2 regions of the Streptomyces sp. SYSU D01066-1 genome follow, and region 1 is predicted to be linked to the other one. Evidence: riboswitches for the same ligand, from Rfam matches in the RefSeq annotation. Region 1 holds a riboswitch; the other holds the start of a gene.
The links. A riboswitch is a leader RNA that binds a small molecule or an ion and turns the genes downstream of it on or off. The one in region 1 is predicted to bind S-adenosylmethionine.
Positions count from the first base shown of each region.

Region 2: it holds a riboswitch for S-adenosylmethionine, as region 1 does, so the genes downstream of both, ACY1JF_RS25440 (aminotransferase class V-fold PLP-dependent enzyme) here and thrC (threonine synthase) in region 1, are expected to answer to the same signal.

Region 1 covers NZ_JBUDHV010000017.1:89,388-97,410, reverse strand. Annotated here, with positions in the region: gene otsB (trehalose-phosphatase) at 1-261, shown strand, start outside; gene ACY1JF_RS18115 (hypothetical protein) at 411-764, shown strand; gene ACY1JF_RS18110 (alpha,alpha-trehalose-phosphate synthase (UDP-forming)) at 803-2,191, opposite strand; gene ACY1JF_RS18105 (glucosyl-3-phosphoglycerate synthase) at 2,234-3,178, opposite strand; SAM riboswitch class I at 3,335-3,476, shown strand; gene thrC (threonine synthase) at 3,494-4,783, shown strand; gene ACY1JF_RS18095 (MoaD/ThiS family protein) at 4,821-5,096, shown strand; gene ACY1JF_RS18090 (cold-shock protein) at 5,512-5,715, shown strand; gene groL (chaperonin GroEL) at 6,088-7,713, shown strand; gene ACY1JF_RS18080 (NADH:flavin oxidoreductase) at 7,887-8,023, shown strand, end outside.
Region 2 covers NZ_JBUDHV010000035.1:25,947-33,969, reverse strand. Annotated here, with positions in the region: gene ACY1JF_RS25450 (rhomboid family intramembrane serine protease) at 1-165, shown strand, start outside; gene ACY1JF_RS25445 (Lrp/AsnC family transcriptional regulator) at 162-443, shown strand; gene ACY1JF_RS25440 (aminotransferase class V-fold PLP-dependent enzyme) at 666-2,033, opposite strand; SAM riboswitch class IV at 2,174-2,290, opposite strand; gene trpD (anthranilate phosphoribosyltransferase) at 2,388-3,452, opposite strand; gene qcrB (cytochrome bc1 complex cytochrome b subunit) at 3,575-5,212, opposite strand; gene qcrA (cytochrome bc1 complex Rieske iron-sulfur subunit) at 5,209-6,258, opposite strand; gene qcrC (cytochrome bc1 complex diheme cytochrome c subunit) at 6,255-7,064, opposite strand; gene ctaE (aa3-type cytochrome oxidase subunit III) at 7,132-7,752, opposite strand; gene ACY1JF_RS25410 (response regulator) at 7,945-8,023, shown strand, end outside.

The sequences.
Region 1 (8,023 bases):
CCGGGCATGGACAAGGGCGCCGCCCTCCTGGACCACGTCCGCGCCACCGGCGCCACATCCGTCCTCTACGCCGGCGACGACCTCGGCGACCTCCCCGCCTACGCGGCCGTCGACACGCTCCGCGCCCAGGGCGTCCCCGGCCTGCTGGTGTGCAGCGGCAGCGACGAGGTGACGGAACTGAGGAAACGCGCGGACGTGGAGGTGGACGGACCGGCCGGGGTGGTCGCCCTGCTCGGCGCCCTCACCCGCGGGCTGGCCTGAGAGAAGGTCACGGCGCGCGCCGCCCTCTGTCCCAGGGATGTCCCGGGGACGTCCTGACGCCACGCGCGGGGCGACCCGGCCGCCGCTCCCCGGCCTCCTCCAGGACGACCCGCCCGCTCACCCGGGCACCGGCACCTGGAGGAGGGACCATGTCCGCTCGCAGGACCCCGCTGCTCGCCCTCGTCGCCCTCGCCGCCGGCCCCTCGCTCACCGCCTGCGGCGGCGACAGCACCGCGTCGTCCCCGGCCGCGGCGACGACCACCGCGACGACCACGGCGCCCACCGCCGGCAGCACCCCGGAGACCTCCGCCTCGACGACCGGCGCACCGGCCCGGAACACCACCGACGGCCCCGTGGGCGACTCCGCCGCCGACACCGCCCCCGCCGTGGACACGAGCAGGTGCACGAACCGGATCGACTACGCGGGCGCCCCCCGCTCCAACGCCGAGATCAACTCCATCGGCGCGGACACCGGCTACTGCCCCGCCGTCCGGACGGAGTGACGAAGCGGCGAAGCGGCGAAGTGACGAAGCGCGGCGCCTCAGCCCCGCAGTGCCTCCAGCTGCTCCAGGAACCACCGCGCCGGCGGCAGCGCCGTCGCCGCCGCGGCCAGCCGCTTCGACCGCTCGGCCCGCTCTCCCGCCGGCAGGCTGAGCGCCTCGTGCAACGCCTCCGCCGTCCCCGTCACGTCGTACGGGTTGACGGTCACCGCGTCCTCGCCCAGCTCCTCGAACGCCCCGGCCTCCCGCGACAGCACCAGCGCGCACCCCTCCTCGGAGACGACCGGCACCTCCTTGGCGACCAGGTTCATGCCGTCCCGGATCGGGTTGACCAGCGCCACGTCCGCCAGCCGGTACGCCGCCAGCGACCGTGCGAAGTCGTCCTCGACGTGCAGCACGACCGGCGTCCAGCCGTCCGTCCCGTACTCCGCGTTGATCTCCTCGGCCACCCGCCGCACCTCGGCCGTGTACTCCCGGTAGACCGCGAGGTCCTGCCGGGACGGGTAGGCGAACGCCACGTGCACCACCCGCTCGCGCCACTCGGGCCGGTCCGCCAGCAGCCGCCGGTAGGCCAGCAGCCCGCGCACGATGTTCTTCGACAGCTCGGTCCGGTCGACCCGCACGACGGTCTTGCGCCCCGGTCCGATCTGCTCCCGCAGCGCCGCCATCCGCTCGTCCACGTCGGCCTCGCGCGACCGCTTCCGCAGGAAGTCCGCGTCCGCCCCGAGCCCGTGCACCCCCACCGCGGTCTTCCCCGGCCCGCCCACCAGCGCGTCGCAGCACGCGGTGAACGCGTCCGCCCACCGCCGGGTGAGGAACCCGAGCCGGTCCGCGCCCAGCATCCCGCGCAGCACCTGCGCGGCGATGTCGTCGGGCAGCATCCGGAAGTACTCCACCGGCGCCCACGGCGTGTGCGAGAAGTGGCTGATCCGCAGGTCCGGGCGCAGCTCGCGCAGCATCCCCGGCACCAGCGTCAGGTGGTAGTCCTGCACCAGCACGGCCGCGCCCTCGGCGGCCTCCTCGGCCAGCGCCTCGGCGAAGGCCCGGTTGAACGCCTCGTAGGACGCCCACTGCCGCCGGAACTCCGCGTCGAAGACCGGCTCCAGGGGCGTCTGGTACAGCATGTGGTGCACGAACCACAGCACCGAGTTGGCGATCCCGTTGTACGCGTCCGCGTGCACGTCGGCCGGTACGTCCAGCATCCGCACGCCGGCCTCGCCGGTCCCGCGCCGCACCGCCTCGCGGTCGCCGTCGGACAGTGCCGAGCACACCCACAGCGCCCCCGCGTCCGGGCCGATCGCCGACAGCCCGGAGACCAGCCCGCCGCCGCCGCGTTTCGACCGCAGCGAGCCGTCCTCCTGGATCTCGTACGAGACGGGGCCACGGTTGGAGGCCACCAGCACCTGAGCAGCACCGAACGTTGAAGCCATACGCCTCAACCTAGCCCGGCCGCCCACGGCTCAAACGTACGTTCACGCCACCTCGCGCCGGGCGTACTCGGCGATCTCCAGCATCGGCGGCCGTTCCTCGGTGTCCACCGAGAAGGTGCGCGGCTCGAAACCGTCCTCGCCGCGCTCGAACTGGGTCAGCGACGGCCGGACCAGATGGCCGCGGGCCAGCCGCAGCTGCGCGGTGCGGTAGATCGCGGCGGACATCCGGCCCAGCGCCTGCCCGTCCTGGTGCCGGTGCTTGCGCACCCCGACGTCCACCTGCGCCAGCGCGTCGAGCCCCACCAGGTGCAGCGCGTCCACCAGCATCCCCAGCTCCACCCCGTACCCGACGGGGAACGGCAGCCGCTCCAGCAGCGAGCGGCGGGCCGCGTACTCGCCGCCCAGCGGCTGCACGAACCCGGCCAGCCGCGGCCAGTGCATGTTCAGCAGCGGGCGGGCCATCAGCTCGGTGACCCGGCCGCCCTGGCCCGCGGCGGCGCCGAGCGGACGGTCGTACATGGCCTTGACCAGGTGCACGTCCGGCTCGGTGAGCAGCGGGCCGACGATGCCGGTCACGAAGTCGGACGAGAACTCCCTGAGGTCCGCGTCGACGAAGGCCACGATGTCGCCGCCCGTCACCAGCAGCGACCGCCACAGCACCTCGCCCTTGCCGGGCACGGGCGCGATGCGCGGCAGGATCTCGTCGCGGTGCGCGACGCGGGCGCCGGCCGCCGCGGCCACCTTCGCGGTGGCGTCCGTCGACCCGGAGTCGACCACCACGATCTCGTCGACCAGCGGCACCTGGCACATCAGGTCGTGCCGGATCGCCGCGACGATCTCGCCGACCGTCTCCTCCTCGTTCAGCGCGGGCAGCACCACACTGACCGTCTGGCCCGTGCGCTGCTTGGCGGCCAGGATCTGGTGGAGCGGCCGGTCGGTCACGGACCAGGAACGTGTGCTGAGCCAACGCTCGACTTCTTCCAGCACGGTCTGCGGCTCCTCCCTGTACGGACCACGCACCCCTCGTGTGATCCATCTCGCGCATCGGACGACTATCTCAACTGTCCTGGCCTTCGGTTACAGTCTTGGACAACGCGGATGACCATCGCATGTCGGGGGTGGCCGCCGCCGACAACCACATACAGCTCATCCAGAGGGGCAGAGGGACACGGCCCGATGAAGCCCCGGCAACCCTCCAGCCGGCACTCGTGAAGAAGCGAGGCTCCCGGCTCGGGAAGGTGCCAAATCCGTCTCACGGCGAAATGCGCCGTGAGGAAGATGAGGAGAAAGGGCCTCGCCTCCATGGCTGTGCAGACCGCCGAAAGCACCACCACTCCCGCCGCCTCCGTCGATCTCGGCTCCGCCACGGCGCTCTCCTGCCGGGAATGCGGCCACCGCGTGCCCCTCGGCCCGGTCTTCGCCTGTGAGGAGTGTTTCGGCCCGCTGGAGATCGCTTACGACTTCTCGTCCTACGACACCGAGAAGCTCCGCGCGCGCATCGAGGCGGGCCCCACCAACATCTGGCGTTACGCGCCCCTCCTGCCGGTCCCGGCGGACGTCGCCGACAAGCCCAACATCAACCCGGGCTGGACCAAGCTGGTCAAGGCCGACCGCCTCGCCGCCGAGCTGGGCGTCACCGGCGGCCTGTACGTCAAGGACGACTCCGGCAACCCCACGCACTCCTTCAAGGACCGCGTCGTCGCCCAGGCCCTGGAAGCGGCCCGCGCCTTCGGCTTCACCACCCTGTCCTGCTCCTCCACCGGCAACCTGGCCGGTGCCGTCGGCGCCGCCGCCGCCCGCGCCGGCCTGCGCTCGTGCGTGTTCATCCCGCACGACCTGGAGCAGGGCAAGGTCGTCATGGCCGCGATCTACGGCGGCGAACTCGTCGGCATCGAGGGCAACTACGACGACGTCAACCGCTTCTGCTCCGAGCTGATCGGCGACCCGGCCGGCGAGGGCTGGGGCTTCGTCAACGTCAACCTGCGCCCCTACTACGCCGAGGGCTCCAAGACCCTGGCGTACGAGATCTGCGAACAGCTCGGCTGGCGGCTGCCCGACCAGCTCGTCGTGCCCATCGCCTCCGGCTCCCAGCTCACCAAGATCGACAAGGGGCTGAAGGAGCTGATCGAGCTCGGCCTGGTCGAGGACAGGCCGTACAGGATCTTCGGCGCTCAGGCGGAGGGCTGCTCGCCGGTCTCCACCGCCTTCAAGGCCGGGCACGACGTGGTCCGCCCGCAGAAGCCGGACACCATCGCCAAGTCCCTCGCGATCGGCAACCCGGCCGACGGCCCCTACGTCCTCGACATCGCGCGCCGCACCGGCGGCGCGGTGGAGGACGTGAACGACGAGCAGGTCGTCGAGGCGATCAGGCTGCTGGCGCGGACCGAGGGAATCTTCGCGGAGACCGCGGGCGGGGTCACGGTGGGGGTGACCAAGAAGCTCATCGAGGCGGGGGTCCTGGACCCGGCGCTGACCACCGTCGTGCTCAACACCGGGGACGGGCTGAAGACGCTGGACGCGGTGGCGGGGACCGGCCTCACGGCGACGATCCGGCCGAACCTCGAATCGTTCCGCGAGGCGGGGCTGGCGTGACGCGCCCCTACGTAGATTCCCTGACCGGAGGTTCCAAGTGAGTGTCTCTGTCCGCATCCCGACCATCCTGCGCACCTACACCGGCGGGCAGGCCGAGGTGACCGCCGAAGGGGCCACCCTCGGCGAGGTCATCGCCGACCTGGAGAAGAACCACGCCGGCATCTCCGCCCGCGTCCTCGACGACCAGGGCAAGCTGCGCCGCTTCGTCAACGTCTACGTCAACGACGACGACGTCCGCTTCGAGCAGGGCCTGGAGACGGCCACCCCCGACGGGGCCGGCGTCTCCATCATCCCGGCCGTCGCCGGCGGCTGACGCGGTCACCCGCCGTCCCTGGAATTGCCCCCTCCGCAATAGAAGCGGAGGGGGCAATTCCATGTGGTTGAGCGGGGTAGAGTTGGGGAACGCGCCGATGATCGCGAAAGCGCGAACCGAGAATTCCTGCCGCACGCCCGACTAGATGTAGCCAAACTGTGGTCGTCCCTCGCGGCTTTTGTGGCCTTTGTGTGGCCCGACTTGCCCCGGATTCCAGTGATTTCTCGCCATATTCCGGACCGCGCCCGTCCGGATTTCTCGTCCAATTGACCTGTTGCGCAGGGCAGTTGGACAGATACATTCGGCCGCGGTCGACGCGTTCCGGCGCACGCCCCCGAACCGTTTGGGGGGCGAGGTCTGACCCGGATCCGCGAAGTGCGGATCTGTGCAAGGGCCAGTAATAGGGGAGTTAGGCATGGCTCAGGGCACCGTCAAGTGGTTCAACGCGGAGAAGGGGTACGGCTTCATCGCGGTCGACGGTGGTGCGGATGTTTTCGTCCACTACAGCGCGATCCAGATGGACGGCTACCGCACCCTTGAAGAAGGCCAGCGGGTCGAGTTCGAGATCTCGCAGGGCCAGAAGGGCCCGCAGGCCGACATGGTCCGCGTCACTGCCTGATCCGCGCGACCACCGCAGCGAACGGTCTTCTCCGCAGGGCCCGCGCCTCACCGAGGCGCGGGCCCTGCGGCATGTCCGGGCCGTGCCCGCGGGCGGCCGGGCGCGGCCCCCGGTCCGGGGGAGGCGCTCGCGCCCGCCCGCCGCCCGGCCGCCCCCCTCATCGGGCCCTCTTCGAGGGAGCGCCTTGCACTCGGAGGGGTCGAGTGCTAATCATTGCGTTAGCACTCTGAAGGTGAGAGTGACAACGAAGGACCGGGTCGGTGAGGCCCGCGGGCCGGCGTGGGGAAGGAACCACGGGGCCGGCGAGCCGTCCGTCGCGGGCGCGGGCGCGGTCCGAAGGAATCACCCCCAGTCCTGGAGGGACCACTTCACATGGCCAAGATCATCGCGTTCGACGAGGAGGCACGGCGCGGCCTCGAGCGCGGCATGAACCAGCTCGCGGACGCCGTCAAGGTGACGCTCGGCCCCAAGGGCCGCAACGTCGTCCTCGAGAAGAAGTGGGGCGCCCCCACGATCACCAACGATGGTGTCTCCATCGCCAAGGAGATCGAACTCGAGGACCCGTACGAGAAGATCGGCGCCGAGCTGGTCAAGGAAGTCGCCAAGAAGACGGACGACGTCGCCGGTGACGGTACGACCACCGCGACCGTCCTCGCCCAGGCCCTGGTCCGCGAGGGCCTGCGCAACGTGGCGGCCGGCGCCAACCCGATGGCCCTGAAGCGCGGCATCGAGAAGGCCGTCGAGGCCGTCTCCGCCGCCCTGCTGGAGCAGGCGAAGGACGTCGAGACCAAGGAGCAGATCGCCTCCACGGCCTCCATCTCCGCCGCCGACACCCAGATCGGCGAGCTGATCGCCGAGGCCATGGACAAGGTCGGCAAGGAAGGCGTCATCACCGTCGAGGAGTCCCAGACCTTCGGTCTGGAGCTGGAGCTCACCGAGGGTATGCGCTTCGACAAGGGCTACATCTCGGCGTACTTCGCCACCGACATGGAGCGTATGGAGGCCGTCCTCGACGACCCGTACATCCTGATCGCCAACTCCAAGATCTCCGCCGTCAAGGACCTGCTCCCGCTCCTGGAGAAGGTCATGCAGTCGGGCAAGCCGCTGCTGATCATCGCCGAGGACGTCGAGGGCGAGGCCCTGTCGACCCTGGTCGTCAACAAGATCCGCGGCACCTTCAAGTCCGTCGCCGTCAAGGCCCCGGGCTTCGGCGACCGCCGCAAGGCCATGCTCGGCGACATCGCCATCCTCACGGGCGGCGAGGTCATCTCCGAGGAGGTCGGCCTCAAGCTGGAGAACGCGACCCTGGACCTCCTGGGCCGCGCCCGCAAGGTCGTCATCACCAAGGACGAGACCACCATCGTCGACGGCTCCGGTTCCGCCGACCAGGTCGCCGGCCGGGTCAACCAGATCCGCGCCGAGATCGAGAACAGCGACTCGGACTACGACCGCGAGAAGCTCCAGGAGCGCCTGGCCAAGCTCGCGGGCGGCGTCGCGGTCATCAAGGCCGGTGCCGCCACCGAGGTGGAGCTCAAGGAGCGCAAGCACCGCATCGAGGACGCCGTGCGCAACGCCAAGGCGGCCGTCGAGGAGGGCATCGTCGCCGGTGGTGGCGTGGCCCTGCTCCAGGCCTCCCAGGTCTTCGAGAAGCTGGAGCTGGACGGCGACGAGGCGACCGGCGCCAACGCCGTGAAGCTCGCGCTGGAGGCCCCGCTGAAGCAGATCGCCGTCAACGGCGGTCTCGAGGGCGGCGTCGTCGTGGAGAAGGTCCGCAACCTCACCGTCGGCCACGGTCTGAACGCCGCGACCGGTGAGTACGTCGACATGATCGCCGAGGGCATCATCGACCCGGCGAAGGTGACGCGCTCCGCGCTGCAGAACGCCGCGTCCATCGCCGCGCTGTTCCTCACCACCGAGGCCGTCATCGCCGACAAGCCGGAGAAGGCGGGCGCCGCCCCGGCCGGCGGCGGCATGCCGGGCGGTGACATGGACTTCTGATCGGCCCGAGGGCTGATCGAGCGTCCTTCGTTCCGAGGGCGGCGCCTCCTGTTCTTCCGACAGGGGGCGCCGCCCTCGGCGTTTTCCGGCGGCCACTGTGAACCGGGTCACGGACCGCTCACGGCAGGAATGCCATGAGCGCGGGGACGGGTTGTGCCTGAGGCGCGCGTTGTATGCGCGTGCACATACCGTCCGGTTCCCCCCTCCCGACCAAGGAGCTCCCCGTGACCGACGCCGCCTCCCGCGCCGCCGAGATCCTCTCCCGGCCCACCACGATCAACGGCCTGACCGTGCCGAACCGCGTCGTGAT
Region 2 (8,023 bases), on a different contig from region 1:
CAGTGGCTGTCGGCGTGGCGGGCCGGGGACGGGCCGGGGGTGGCGTACCTGGCCCACCTGGTCGGCTTCGGTCTCGGCTTCCTCTGCGCCTGGGTGCGTTCCGGGCGGCGGGCTAGAGTGAAGGCCGCCCCAGCGCCCGCCCCCGAGGGAGAGAACCTGCCGTGATCACCGCGATCGTCCTCATCAAGACCAGCGTGGACCGGATCCCCGAGATCGCGGAACGGATCGCCGCGCTGGAGAGCGTGAGCGAGGTCTTCTCCGTCACCGGCACCTACGACCTGATCGCCATGGTGCGGGTGCGCGAGCACGAGGAGCTGGCGGAGGTCATCCCCGGGCGGATCAGCAAAATCCCGGGCGTGGAGGGCACGGACACGCATGTGGCGTTCCGCACGTACTCGCAGCACGACCTGGAGGCGGCGTTCTCCATCGGGCTGGACAACTGACCCCGGTCCGCGCGCGGACGAGGAGTTGCGCGTCCGCGGCCCATCCGGGCCGCCGGGTGCCGCGCGCGGACCGGGCGGGTGCGCCCGGTGCGCGCCGCCGCCGCGCACCGCACCGGAGAGGACCTCACCGGCCGTGTCCCGGTGCACGGCAAGCGCGCAGCTCCTGACGGACGCGGCCGGGCGGGCCCGCGGGACGCTCCCGCCGGGCGCCCGGCCACCGGGTCACGCGGCGGCGGGGCTGCCGGAGGTGTCGGGCACGCAGCGGCCGTGCTCGGTGCGGTAGTTCCAGCGGGCGCCGTCCCGCACCAGCTCCCGCACCGCCGTCACGAACCGTTCCACGTGCTCGTCGGGGGTGCCCGCGCCGAAGCTGACCCGCACCGCGTTGAGGGGCTTCTCGCCGGGCGCCGCCTCGGGGGCACCGCACTCGCCCTGGCCGCCCGGGTCGCCGCCGAGCAGGGTGCGCACCAGCGGGTGGGCGCAGAACAGGCCGTCGCGCACGCCGATGCCGTACTCGGCGGAGAGGGCGGCGGCGAAGTGGGAGCTGTTCCAGCCGTCGACGACGAAGGAGAGCACCCCGACGCGCGGCGCGTCGTTTCCGAACAGCGACAGCACCCGCACCTGGGGCACCTCGGCGAGCCCTTCCCGCACCTGGCCGATCAGGTACTCCTCGCGGGCCACCAGCGTCTCGAACCCGGCCTCGGTGAGGGCCGTGCAGGCGGAGGCGATCGCGTAGGCGCCGATGACGTTGGGCGAGCCGGCCTCGTGCCGGGCGGCGTCCTCGTGCCACTCGACGTCCACTCCCCCGTCCGCGCGCCGGGCGACCGTGCGGCTGGCGCCGCCGCCCGCGAGGTACGGCTCGGCCGCGCGCAGCCAGTCGGCGCGGCCGGCCAGCACGCCCGAGCCGAAGGGGGCGTACAGCTTGTGCCCGGAGAAGGCGACCCAGTCGACGTCCAGGTCGCGCGCGCTCACCGGGCGGTGGGGGGCGAGCTGGGCGGCGTCCAGGACGATCCGGGCACCGTGCGCGTGCGCGGCGGCGGCCAGTCCGCGCACCGGCCACAGCTCGCCGGTGACGTTGGAGGCGCCGGTGACGCAGACCAGGGCGGGGCCGTACGGCTCCCGGTCGGCGAGGGCCCGCTCCAGGGTCTCGACGGCCTGCGCCGGGGTGCGGGGCGCGTCGAGGAAGGTGACGTCGGCCTCGCGCCAGGGCAGCAGCGAGGCGTGGTGCTCGGTCTCGAAGACGAAGACCCGGCAGCCGGCGGGCAGCGCGGCGGCCAGCAGGTTCAGGGAGTCGGTGGTGGAGCGGGTGAAGACCACCTGGTCGTCGTCCCGGCAGCCGAGGAAGCCGTGGACGGTCCGGCGGGCGTTCTCGAACAGGTCGGTGGAGAGCTGGGAGAGGTACCCGGCGCCCCGGTGGACGCTGCCGTAGTAGGGCGCGTAGGCGGCCACGTCGTCCCAGACCCGCTGGAGCGCGGGGGCGCTGGCGGCGTAGTCGAGCGCGGCGTAGGTGACCTCGCCGCCGGTGACGAGCGGCACGGTGACGTCCCGGCCGAGGACGGGCAGCGGGGAGCGGACAGCGGTGGGCACGGACATGGCGGACTCCCGTGAATACGACGCGAGAAGCGAAGGAGGAAGGAAGGAAGGGGACGCGGAGGCGGGGCTCTGCGGCCCTAGCGCATTCGCTGATTCACGGGAGACTCCCTCGGACGACCCAGGACCCCTGGTACGCGAGGGGTCCGCGCTTGCCGTGGACCCTGCTGTCCACGGCCTGGTCTTCACCCGGGGCACCCCGCCACGGACGGAGGGTTGCCGGACAGTCGGCCGGGGCCTCATGACTGTCACTCATGACCTGGTGCGAAAACGTACGTGAGGTGATCGCCGTCCCGCAAGCCGTGTCCGGATCACGGGACGGACGTCACAGGACGCCGCAGGACGTCACGGGCTCCGTCAGGCGTTGCTGGCGGCCACCCAGCGCTCCAGCGCGTTGCGGGCCGCGCCCGAGTCGATCGACTCGGCGGCCCGTGCCATGCCGGCCCGGATGCGGTCCGTCAGCGGCCCCTCGCCGGGCTCCAGGGCCACCAGGGCCGCCGCCGAGTTGAGCAGCACCGCGTCCCGCACGGGGCCCGGCTCACCGCCCAGCAGCCGGCGGGCCACGTCCGCGTTGTAGGAGGCGTCGGCGCCCCGCAGCGCCTCGACGGGCACGATCTCGATGCCGACGTCACGCGGGTCGAAGACCTCCTCGGTCACCGTGCCGTCCCGCACGGTCCACACCCGGGAGGTGGCCGTCGTGGTCAGCTCGTCCAGGCCGTCATCACCGCGGAAGACCAGCGCGGAGTTGCCGCGCTCGGCGAAGACCCCGGCGATGATCGGCGCCATCCGGGCGTCGGCGACACCGATCGCCTGGGAGCGGACCTTGGCCGGATTGGTCAGCGGGCCCAGGAAGTTGAAGACCGTCCGGATGCCGAGCTGGCCGCGGGCGGCGGCGACGTGGCGCAGCGCGGGGTGGAACTTCACGGCGAAGCAGAAGGTGATCCCGGCCTCCTCGGCGACCTCGGCCACCCGCTTGGGGGTCAGCTCCAGATTGACGCCGAGCTTCTCCAGGACGTCGGAGGCGCCGGAGGCCGAGGAGGCCGCGCGGCTGCCGTGCTTGACGACCTTCGCCCCGGTGCCGGCGACGACGATCGCCGACATGGTGGAGATGTTGACGGTCTTGGCGCCGTCGCCGCCGGTGCCGACGATGTCGACCGTGTCCCCGGGCACCTGGATCACATGGGCGTGCCCGTACATCGCGCGGACCAGGCCGCCGATCTCGTCCACGGTCTCGCCCTTGGCCCGCAGCGCCACCGCGAACCCGGCGATCTGCGCGTCGGTCGCCTCGCCGCGCATGATCGTGTCCATCGCCCACGCGGTCTCGTCGGCGGACAGGTCCCGCCCGCCCAGCAGTCCGTTCAGCAGCGCGGGCCAGGAGCGGCCCGCCGCGGTGTCGCCTCCAGCGGGGGTCACAGCGCTCATCAGCCGCTCCTGGTGTGTCGTAGGGAGGATCGGTCCCACCCTATCCAGCCCGGAGCCATGACGAGGGGCCCCGTCCGAACACCGGACGGGGCCCCTCGCCGTGGCGTGGCGACGCTCGGGGATCAGTGGTGGCCGTGGCCGCTGGTGATCTCCCGGTACTCCTCGACGGTCGGCTTCGGAATCTGCGACTCCTCGCCGTAGTAGGACTTGCTGAGCTTGGCCCGGAGCTTCTCGGTGCTCTTGGGCTTCCGCTCGACGCCGTTCTCGTCGACGGTCGGACCGATCTCGGCCGGCTTGTACTGCTCGTGCGCGGTGAGCGTGTACATGTGCTCCTGGCTGAGCGGCTCGTGCACCTCGATGAACTCACCGTGCGGCAGGCGCTTGATGATGCCCGCCTCGCGGCCGTGCAGCACCTTCTCCTTGTCCCGGCGCTGCAGGCCGAGGCAGATGCGCTTGGTGATCACGAACGCGATGACCGGACCGACGAAGAAGCCGATGCGGACGAACCAGGTGACCGCGTTGATCGACAGGTGGAAGTGGGTGGCGATGATGTCGTTGCCACCGCCGATCAGCATGATCATGTACGCGGTGACCCAGGCGACGCCGAGTCCCGTGCGGGTCGGGGCGTTGCGCGGGCGGTCCAGGATGTGGTGCTCGCGCTTGTCCCCGGTGATCCAGGACTCGATGAACGGGTACACCGCGATCGCCGCGAGGAAGAGGCCGAAGAGCACCAGCGGGACGAACACGCCCAGGACCAGCGTGTGGCCCCAGAACCTGATCTCCCAGCCCGGCATGGCGCGGACCAGGCCCTCGGCGAATCCCATGTACCAGTCCGGCTGGGCGCCGGTGGAGACCTGGTCGGGCCGGTAGGGGCCCAGCGCCCAGATCGGGTTGATCGACGCGATGGCGGCGAGGATCGAGATGACGCCGAAGACGAGGAAGAAGAAGCCTCCGGCCTTGGCCATGTAGACCGGCATCAGCGGCATGCCGACGACGTTCTTGTTGGTCCGTCCGGGCCCCGCGAACTGCGTGTGCTTGTGGTAGAAGACCAGGATCAGGTGGGCGACCACGAGCCCGAGCATGATGCCCGGCAGCAGCAGGATGTGGATCGAGTAGAACCGGGCGACGAAGTCGGTCCCGGGGAACTCCCCGCCGAACAGGAACATCGAGATGTACGTGCCGACGATCGGAACGGACAGGATCGCGCCCTGCGTGAAGCGGACACCGGTGCCGGAGAGCAGGTCGTCGGGGAGCGAGTAACCGGTGAAGCCGGTGAACATGCCGAGGACGAACAGCAGGAAGCCGAACAGCCAGTTGATCTCACGCGGCTTGCGGAACGCGCCGGTGAAGAAGACGCGCATCATGTGCACGAACATGCCGGCCAGGAAGACGACCGCCGCCCAGTGGTGGATCTGCCGGATGAGCAGACCGCCGCGGACGTCGAAGCTGATCTCCAGCGTCGACCGGTAGGCCTCGCTCATCAGCTGGCCCTGCAGCGGGATGTAACTGCCGTGGTACTCCACCTCGTTCATCGACGGGTGGAAGAACAGCGTCAGGTACACACCCGTGAGGATGATGATGAGGAAGCTGTAGAGGCAGACCTCGCCCAGCATGAAGGACCAGTGGTCCGGGAAGATCTTGCGCAGGTTGGCCCTGGCCAGGGAGTAGATCCCGAGCCGGCCGTCGGCCCAGTCGGCGACGCGCTCGCCGGCCGGTGCCTTCCCGCGGGAGCGGGCCGTGGTGCTCTCATGTGTGCTCATCCGCGCTCCCAGAATGCAGGACCGACGGGCTCTTCGAAGTCGCCGAGCGCTTCGAGGTAGCCCTCGTCGTTCACACCGATGCGCAGCTGCGGCAGCGGGTGACCGGCGGGACCGAAGATGACCCGGGCACCGTCGGAGAGGTCGAAGGTGGACTGGTGGCAGGGGCACAGCACGTGGTGCGTCTGCTGCTCGTACAGGGAGATCGGACAGCCGACGTGGGTGCAGATCTTCGAGTACGCCACGATGCCCTCGTGCGACCACTCGAGTTCGCGCTTGTCCTTGATGTCCTCCGGCTGGATCCGGACGATCATCAGGGCGGCCTTGGCGATCTCGTTCTGGAACTCCTCGTCGTGCTCCTCCAGGCCCTCGGGCTTGGCGAAGGTGAGGGAGCCCACCGCGACGTCGGAGGGACGCAGCGGCTCGTTGGTGTTCATGTTGACGAGCAGCTTGCCCTTGTTCCACATGGTGTGGCGGAGCTTGTCCTCGGGCAGCGGGCCGAGGTCGCGCAGCAGCACGACGCCGGAGAGGGGCACCAGGGCGACCGCGCCGAACATCGTGTTGCGGATCAGCTTGCGCCGGCCGAGGACGGACTCCTTGGCTCCCTGCCTGAAGTCCGCGTGCACCTTGGCGCGGACCTCGGGGGACGCCTCGATCGGGTGGCGCTCGTCGGCGATCTCCACGTCGGACATCAGGGTGCGGGCCCAGTGGACCGCGCCCGCGCCGATGCAGAACAGCGCCACGCCCAGGGTGAGGCCGAGGGCGAAGTTCTGGGCGTTGACGTGCCCGATCGGGAAGATGTAGACCGACTTGTCGCGGTCGATCGCGACGAACGAGGCGATGAAGCCGATGGTGGCCAGCATCGACAGGGCGAACTGGGAGGCGACGGCGCGCTCGGAGCGCTTCGCGGCCTTCTCGTCGACGTCCTGGATGCGGTGCTCGTGGGGCGGCAGCCCCGGGTCGGCGAACGGGTGCGTCTCGTCCGCGACCTCGCCACGGCTGTGGTCCTGCGCTGCGGGCAGGTTCTCTGGGATGTCTTGGCTACTCATGACTTCTTGGCCTTTGCGGTCCGGGCGGCGACCCACACGGCGATGGCGACGAGGGTGCCGAGGCCGAAGATCCAGCCGAAGAGGCCCTCGGCGACCGGTCCGATGCCGCCCAGTTCGAGGCCGCCCCGGCTCACGGTGTCCTCCCCGTTGACCGCGTCCAGGTAGGCGATGATGTCCTTCTTGTTCTGCTCGGTGAGCGTGGTGTCCGGGAAGGAGGGCATGTTCTGCGGGCCGGTCTGCATGGCCTCGTAGATGTGCTTGGCGCTGACGCCCTCCAGGTTCGGGGCGTACTTGCCGTGCGTCAGCGCGCCGCCCTTGCCGGTGAAGTTGTGGCACTGCGCGCAGTTGGTGCGGAACAGCTCACCGCCTTCGGCGACGTCCGCGCCCTCGACGCTGTACTTCTCCTCGGACGGGATGGAGGGACCGGCGCCGAGCGAGGCGATGTAGGCCGCGAGCTGGTCGATCTCGGCCTGCGAGTAGATGTTCTTCTTCTTGGGGACCTGGGCGCCCGGCTGCTGCGCCGGCATCCGCCCGGTACCCACCTGGAAGTCCACGGCCGCGGCGCCCACGCCCACCAGGCTGGGCCCGTCGGTGGTGCCCTGACCGCCGGTGCCGTGACAGGTGGCGCAGCCGACGGCGTAGAGCTGCTTGCCCTCTTCGATGGCGAGGGACTGGGCCGTTTCATCGGCCTGCGCCTTGTCCGCGGGCGCGAACACGGCATAGAGCCCCCCGGTGCATGCCAGCGCGAGGAGTAGGACGACGATGGCCGCCAACGGGTGGCGTCGTCGTGCGGAGAGCTTTTTCACGGATTACCCCGGTGTCAGGATTTTCTGCGTCGATGCTTCTGGATGTGTGCGCGGGAGCGGTCCGCGCCTACTTGATCATGTAGATCGTGGCGAAGAGGCCGATCCAGACGACATCGACGAAGTGCCAGTAGTAGGACACGACGATGGCGGCGGTCGCCTGCTCGTGGGTGAACCTCCGGGCCGCGTAGGTGCGGCCGAGGACCAGCAGGAAGGCGATGAGACCGCCCGTCACGTGCAGGCCGTGGAAGCCGGTGGTCAGGTAGAACACCGAGCCGTAGGGGTCCGACGAGAGCGACAGGCCCTCGTGCTTGACCAGCTCGGTGTACTCGAACACCTGACCGCCGATGAAGATCGCACCCATGATGAAGGTGACGATGAACCACATCCTGAGCTTCTTCACGTCACCGCGCTCGGCGGCGAACACGCCGAGCTGGCAGGTGAGGGAGGAGAGCACCAGGATCGTGGTGTTGGTCGCCGAGAACGGGAAGTTCAGGGCGGACGCCATTTCCTTCCAGTGATCGGGACCCGTCACCGATCGGAGGGTGAAGTACATCGCGAAGAGGGCCGCGAAGAACATCAGCTCGGAACTCAGCCAGATGATGGTTCCGACACTGGTGAGGTTCGGCCGGTTGACCGACGGGTGCGCGTGCCCGGTATCTACTGTCGTTGCTGTCGCCACGACCGACATTATGTCGGTCGCTTATCCCGCCCTCACTCCCGGGGGTGCCGTTCGGAGTGTTCACCCCGTCCGGACTGCCCGTATGGCCCAGCACGAAGCCGTGGTGAGCCGTGTTCCGCCCGGTGTCGACGGGGGTCGGGAGGGAGTAGCATCCCGCGCAACGGGCCACGGCCCGACGGGCTACGACCTCTCGGAGGAAGCATGCAGCCGACCGTCACGGTACTGGTCTACAGCGACGACTCCACCACGCGGGAGCAGGTGCGGCTGGCGACCGGCCGCA